DNA from 2 places in the Pseudomonas sp. LBUM1678 genome. Region 1 is predicted to be linked to the other one. Evidence: riboswitches for the same ligand, from Rfam matches in the RefSeq annotation. Region 1 holds a riboswitch; the other holds the start of a gene.

Region 1 (3,398 bases):
ATCGTCCGGCAACTGCTGCGCCGCTTCAGCGAGCAGCGCCAGGCTGGAATCACCGCTGCACAGGATCACCAGCTCGGCGGGGGTTTGTCCAAGGTCGGCAATGTTGTCATCCGACACGAAACCGCCGGGCTGGGTCCTGAGCAGGTGCATGGCTTAAGCGCTGAGCGCGGCGCGCAATTGCGCTTCGAGCAGCGCGGCGTCCAGTTCCTGGCCGATCAGCACCAGGCGCGTGGTGCGCGCTTCGTCGGCGCCCCACTGACGGTCGAAATGCTTGTCGAAACGCGTGCCCACGCCCTGGATCAGCAGGCGCATCGGTTTGTTCGGGATCGCCGCGAAACCTTTGACCCGCAGGATGCCGTGCTGGACCACCAATTGGGTCAGCGCGTCCAGCAGCAAGCTTTCGTCAGCCTGCGGCAGCTCGATGGAGATCGAATCGAAGGCGTCGTGATCGTGATCATCTTCACCTTCGTGGTGGTGATCGTGATGGCTGTGGCGGCTGTCGATGTGTTCTTCGGAACCGGCACCGAGGCCGATCAGCACGTCCAGTGGCACGCGGCCGCTGCTGGCTTCGATGACTTTGACGGCGGGCGGCAGCTCTTCGGCGACTTCCAGGCGCACGCGGGCCAGGTCTTCAGGGCTGATCAGGTCGGCCTTGTTGAGAATCACCAGGTCGGCGCTGGCCAGTTGGTCGGCGAACAGTTCGTGCAGCGGCGATTCGTGGTCCAGGTTCGGGTCGAGTTTGCGCTGGGCATCAACTTGATCCGGGAACGCAGCGAAGGTGCCAGCGGCGACGGCCGGGCTGTCGACCACGGTGATGACCGCGTCAACGGTGCAGGCGCTGCGGATTTCCGGCCACTGGAAGGCTTGTACCAGCGGCTTTGGCAGGGCCAGGCCCGAGGTTTCGATGAGGATGTGGTCGAGGTCACCGCGACGGGCGACGAGTTCGCGCATCACCGGGAAGAATTCTTCCTGGACGGTGCAGCACAGGCAGCCGTTGGCCAATTCGTAGACACGACCGTTGGCTTCTTCTTCAGTGCAACCGATGGAGCACTGCTTGAGGATCTCGCCGTCGATGCCCAGCTCGCCAAACTCGTTGACGATCACCGCGATGCGGCGGCCCTGAGCGTTGTCGAGCATGTGCCGCAGCAGGGTGGTTTTGCCCGAGCCGAGAAAGCCGGTAACGATGGTGACGGGGAGTTTGGCCAGTGTTTTCATCGGATGCCCTTTGGCAAGGTGGCGGGCATACGGGACGACAATCGCAGCGACGGGCGCGCGCGGAAGAGTTCGCCACCGGATCACCCCGCCCGGTTGTAGTGAGAATCTGTGTCGAGGCAGGTCTCCTGGCTGACGGTGTGCCGGGCGCTTGGCCTGGCATTCGCTGCGCCTTCCCGCGAACCCGTTGGACAGGGCTTGCAGTGGCGTGGCAGCGAACATCACCGTTCACAGTTGCGGGGGCAGCCGCGGCATCGACCGCGTTCCCTTCTTAGCTTCGGCAAATGCCGAAGAACCTCGAAAGCGCAAGGCTACGCATCGTCTTGGGGCGGGTCAATGTCTTGTGTCCGCCGCACCGGCCCCTTCGCGGGCAAGCCTCGCTCCTACAGGACGGCGGTGCTTTTGTAGGAGCGAGGCTTGCCCGCGAAGAATTCACCTCGGTCTCGAGATGAGAACCCATGCCAATTGACGCCAAACCCCCGCCCATGCTCTCCTACACGCCTTGTTACGGGTGCCCTTCACAGGGTGAAACGGGAAACCGGTGAATCATGTGCTTTACTCAAAGCCATGTCAGTCCGGTGCTGCCCCCGCAACGGTAAGCGAGCGAAGCGTCAGATCCACTGTGCCAGCAGTTCGGCATGGGAAGGTGATGCTTGCAGGTTCCGGCGAAAGCCAACACCCCTCGTGAGCCCGGAGACCGGCCCGCAACACAAAGTGACCATTACGATCACTGAATGACAAACCCGCGGTGGGCGGGCGCTGTTTGAACCTTTGCGTGCCCGACTCGCAGGGGTCTTCCATGCGCTCTATTCACCCGCTGACAGACCAGAGGGAAGCGCCATGTCGATCATCAGCAGCACTCGCCACACAACGGCCAGCACCACCACGACCCTGACTCAACGCCTGAGCGCTGCCGTTTGCGCATCGATCCTTGGCGCGTGCCTTGTGTATTTCGCCGGTTTCTCGCACATCGAAGCGGTCCACAATGCCGCGCACGATACCCGTCACAGCTCCGCCTTCCCGTGCCATTGAGACCTGCTGACATGATCAAGCGTATTGCGCAAACCGCAGGTTTCACCGGGCTGCTGGCCGCCCTGTTGCTGACCCTGCTGCAAAGTTTCTGGGTGTCTCCGCTGATTTTGCAGGCCGAAACCTACGAAAAATCCGAGCCGGCCGCGGTTGAAGTTCACGAACACGCCGCCGGTGTCGCCGCTCACACTCATGATGCCGAAGCCTGGGAACCGGAAGACGGCTGGCAGCGCGTGTTGTCGACCACGGGCGGCAATCTGGTCGTTGCCGTCGGTTTCGCCCTGATGCTCGCCGGTCTCTACACCTTGCGTGCACCGACCAAAACCTCCCAGGGCTTGCTTTGGGGCCTGGCCGGTTACGCGACTTTCGTGTTGGCGCCAACCCTCGGCTTGCCGCCTGAACTGCCAGGCACTGCGGCGGCAGATCTGGCGCAACGGCAACTCTGGTGGGTCGGCACGGCCGCCTCCACGGCTGTCGGCATTGCGTTGATTGTGTTTAGCCGTCACTGGCTGATGAAGATCCTCGGCGTGGCGATTCTCGCTGTACCTCACGTGATCGGCGCGCCGCAACCGGAAGTGCACTCTATGCTCGCTCCTGAAGCCCTGGAAACGCAGTTCAAAATCGCTTCGCAGCTGACCAACGTCGCGTTCTGGCTGGCCCTGGGCCTGATCAGCGCCTGGTTGTTCCGCCGCAAAAGCGATGGCCAATACCACGCATGACCGATACCCGCACAGCGCCGACTTTAGTCGTCGGCCTGGGCTGCCAGCGCGGCTGCCCTGCCAGCACACTGCGGGCGCTGCTCGATCAGGCATTACAGGCGCATAAAATCGGACTTCACCAGATCAAGGCCCTGGCCAGCATCGACCTGAAACGTGATGAACCTGGCCTGATCGAGTTGGCCGCGCAACTCGCATTGCCGCTGATGTATTTCAGCAGCGAGCAACTGCAAGGTTACAAACCGCAACTCAGCCATCATTCGGACATCGCGTTCGAACGCACCGGCTGCTACGGCGTGGCGGAAAGTGCCGCCCTGGCGTTGGCCGAACAACTGGCCCAGGCACCGGCGAAACTGCTGATTTCGCGACAAAAATACGCCCAGGCCACCCTGGCATTGGCCTGCGTTGCGTAAGATCCCCGATAATCCCCGCCTTCGATCA
Region 2 (3,398 bases), 2.1 Mb from region 1:
AGAAAAACAGCAGTTCGGCGCCCATGGCCCGCAGCAAATCCAGGCTCGCACCGTAGGTGAAAGCGAACGCCTCATCACGGGCCACTGCGATTCGCACGCCGGCCAGCAAAGGCTCTGCGACGATCATTTCAGGCGCCGCGAATTCCACGGGCGGCGGCAGCGCCACATCGCAACTGCTGGCCAGCGATTCAGCCGCCGCATCGAGGCGCAGGTCGAGATCGTTCAACTCGCTGGCCTGGACCAGACCGAGATGACGACTCGGCAGTTCAATCCCGGTCTCGCGCGACAACGCGCCGTACCAGCGCAAACCTTCAGTCAGGCTGCCTTCGAGCAATTGCGCGTGCCGCAACGTGCCCACACGGTTGGCCAACACACCGGCAAACGGCAAGTCCGGCTGATACTTCGCCAACCCCAACGCCAGCGCACCAAAAGTCTGCGCCATGGCCGTGCCGTCGATCACACCGAGCACTGGCACACCGAAGTGCCGCGCCAGGTCAGCGCTGGACGGCGTGCCGTCGAACAGCCCCATGACGCCTTCGATGAGAATCAGGTCGGCTTCACCGGCGGCTTCCCACAACAGACGACGACTTTCCTGCTCGCCGACCATCCACATGTCAAGTTGATACACCGGCGCACCGCTGGCGCGCTCGAGAATCATCGGGTCGAGAAAGTCCGGGCCGCACTTGAATACGCGAACCTTGCGCCCCTGATTGCGATGCAAACGGGCCAGCGCGGCCGTGACGGTGGTCTTGCCCTGACCGGAGGCCGGCGCGGCGATCAGCACCGCCGGGCAATGACGTGGCTGATTCACAGCTCGACGCCTTTTTGCGCTTTGATCCCGGCCTGGAACGCGTGCTTGATCACGCCCATTTCGGTGACTGTATCGGCCAGCTCGATCATCTCCGGCTTGGCGCCGCGACCGGTGACCACCACGTGTTGCATCGGCGGACGTGCCTGCAAGTCAGTGAGCACTTGATCGAGGTCGAGGTAACCGTGCTTGAGGGCGATGTTCAGTTCATCGAGCACCACCAGGCCGATCGACGGATCGCGCAGCAGTTCGCGGGACACTTCCCAAGCCGCTTCGGCGGCGGCGATGTCACGCTGGCGGTCCTGGGTTTCCCAGGTGAAGCCCTCGCCCATCACATGAAAACGCACCTGCTCCGGGAAGCGCCGGAAGAACAGCTCTTCACCGGTGCTGTTGCGCCCCTTGATGAACTGCACCACGCCGCACTGCATGCCATGGCCCATGGACCGGGCAAGCATGCCGAAAGCCGAGCTGCTTTTGCCTTTGCCGTTGCCGGTCAGCACCAGCAGCAGGCCGCACTCATTGGGCGAGTTGGCGATGCGTTCGTCGATCACGGCTTTTTTGCGCTGCATGCGCGCCAGATGGCGTTCGTCACGATCAGGGGAATCAGTCATGGGGGAGCTCTCCGTTGAGGCTGGATAACGGCGGGCAGGCACAAGAATAGACGGCAAGAAGCCTGGCATCGCCCACCGTGATGCCGTTGGATGAATCAGGCCGGTCTCCGGGCTCATGAGCGGCTTGCGCCGGACTGCGCGCCTTCCCATGTCGACAGTCGACACAGTGGCTCAAGGCACAGTCTTCACTCATTTACCGTTGCGGGGGCAGCGCCGGGATCGTGACGTTTCGTCGCGTGAAGATGGTCACTCACCGGCTTCCCTGTTTCACTCTGTCGACCTTCGCCACAGAGCACCTGAAACAAGCCGCGAAGGTTAGAGGGTTGGGGGTGGAGCGTCAATTGAAGACAAAGCGCGGGCGAGCGATATACTGCCGCCGGTCAATTTACTGACACCCCAACTTGCACCACACTGTCAGCAGTGATATCAAAGCGCCACAACCCAACATCACAATTACAAAGGGTGAGCAACATGCAAGGCATGATCATCAGCAATCCGAAGCTGGAATTCCTGCGACCGGTGCTGGAACGCTGGTTTGACTGTATAGACCGCTACAATGCGGTGCGCGGCGATAACGACACGCCTTACTGGTATGACGAAAAAGCCAACCTTGGCTTGCTCTCCGCCGCGGCCTGGATGGCGGAAATGGTCACGCTGCAACAAACCCCAACGCGCAAGCAGAACGAAGAAGGCGAACGCAACGGCCGTGCCGATCTGTTTATCGCCTCCCCCGAAGAACGCGCCTACCTTCAGGCCACTCAACGTTGGCCGAAGGTCAATAGCCTGAACCTGAGCCAGGCGCTGCAGGACATCACCAGCAACGCCAAACGCATCAGCTACGCCAGCGACCTGAAACTCGGCTGCCTGTTCGTTGCGCCACAAAAGGCCCAGCAGAGCGCGACGCCGGAAGAACTGCAGGACATGGTCGACGACCTGCAAAAGGAACACAGCTGCGCCGTGGCCTGGTATTTCCCGTACGCCTATCGCAAGTTGCGCAACGAAGCCGGCAACTATCACCCCGGCATCGCCGTGCTGTTCAAGGAAGCCCGCGGCTGACCGGTTGAACCATCGCGCTTCAAATCTTCTCTATGATTAGGTCAATGCATTCATAGGGAAGATCCGCATGCGCAAGCCCCAGCTCGTTCTCGTCATCGCGCTCGCCGGAGGGCTCGCCGCTTGTGGTGAAACCTCCAGCTTGCAAGTCTCCGACGGTACCGGCCCGTCACCCAAGCTGCCAGAACCGAACAAGACCCTGATCCCGACGGTGAATATCGCCCCGGCGATCGGCTGGCCGGAGGGCGCGAAACCCACTCCTGCGGCGGGCACTCAAGTGGCGGCATTTGCCGAAGGGCTCGATCACCCGCGTTGGCTCTACGTGCTGCCCAACGGCGACGTGTTGGTGGCCGAAACCAACGCGCCACCGAAACCCGATGACGGCAAAGGCATTCGCGGCTGGGTAATGGGCAAAGTCATGGGCCGTGCCGGTGCCGGCGTCCCCAGCCCGAATCGCATCACGCTGCTGCGGGACAAGGACCACGACGGCATCGCCGAAACCCGCACGGTGTTCCTGGAAAACCTCAACTCGCCCTTCGGCATGACCCTGGTCGGCAACGACCTGTACGTCGCCGACACCGATCGCTTGCTGCGCTTTCACTATGAAAATGGCGACACGGCGATCAAGTCGCAGCCGATCAAGGTGGTCGATCTGCCGGGTGGGACGCTGAATCACCACTGGACCAAAAACGTCATCGCCAGCAAGGACGGGAGCAAGCTGTACGTCACGGTAGGCTCCAACAGCAACGTCGGCGAAAACGGTATGGATCAGGAAGAAGGTCGGGCGGCGATCTGGGAAGTGGATCGCGCCACCGGTAATCACCGGATCTTCGCCTCGGGGATTCGCAATCCAAACGGTCTGGCCTGGGAACCTCAGACCGGTGCCCTGTGGACGGCGGTCAATGAGCGGGACGAAATCGGCAGCG

Evidence for each region. A riboswitch is a leader RNA that binds a small molecule or an ion and turns the genes downstream of it on or off. The one in region 1 is predicted to bind cobalamin.
Region 2: linked by a shared signal. The riboswitch ahead of cobO (cob(I)yrinic acid a,c-diamide adenosyltransferase) and the one ahead of cobW (cobalamin biosynthesis protein CobW) in region 1 are both predicted to bind cobalamin.

What each region holds. Positions count from the first base shown of each region.
Region 1 covers NZ_CP166775.1:3,943,819-3,947,216, forward strand. The annotation lists gene cobN (cobaltochelatase subunit CobN) at 1-150, opposite strand, end outside; gene cobW (cobalamin biosynthesis protein CobW) at 154-1,215, opposite strand; cobalamin riboswitch at 1,314-1,527, opposite strand; cobalamin riboswitch at 1,705-1,932, shown strand; gene ACA070_RS17920 (CbtB domain-containing protein) at 2,053-2,244, shown strand; gene ACA070_RS17925 (CbtA family protein) at 2,256-2,960, shown strand; gene ACA070_RS17930 (cobalamin biosynthesis protein) at 2,957-3,370, shown strand.
Region 2 covers NZ_CP166775.1:1,869,404-1,872,801, reverse strand. The annotation lists gene ACA070_RS08480 (cobyrinic acid a,c-diamide synthase CobB) at 1-811, opposite strand, end outside; gene cobO (cob(I)yrinic acid a,c-diamide adenosyltransferase) at 808-1,419, opposite strand; cobalamin riboswitch at 1,501-1,734, opposite strand; gene ACA070_RS08470 (hypothetical protein) at 1,891-2,475, shown strand; gene ACA070_RS08465 (PQQ-dependent sugar dehydrogenase) at 2,543-3,398, shown strand, end outside.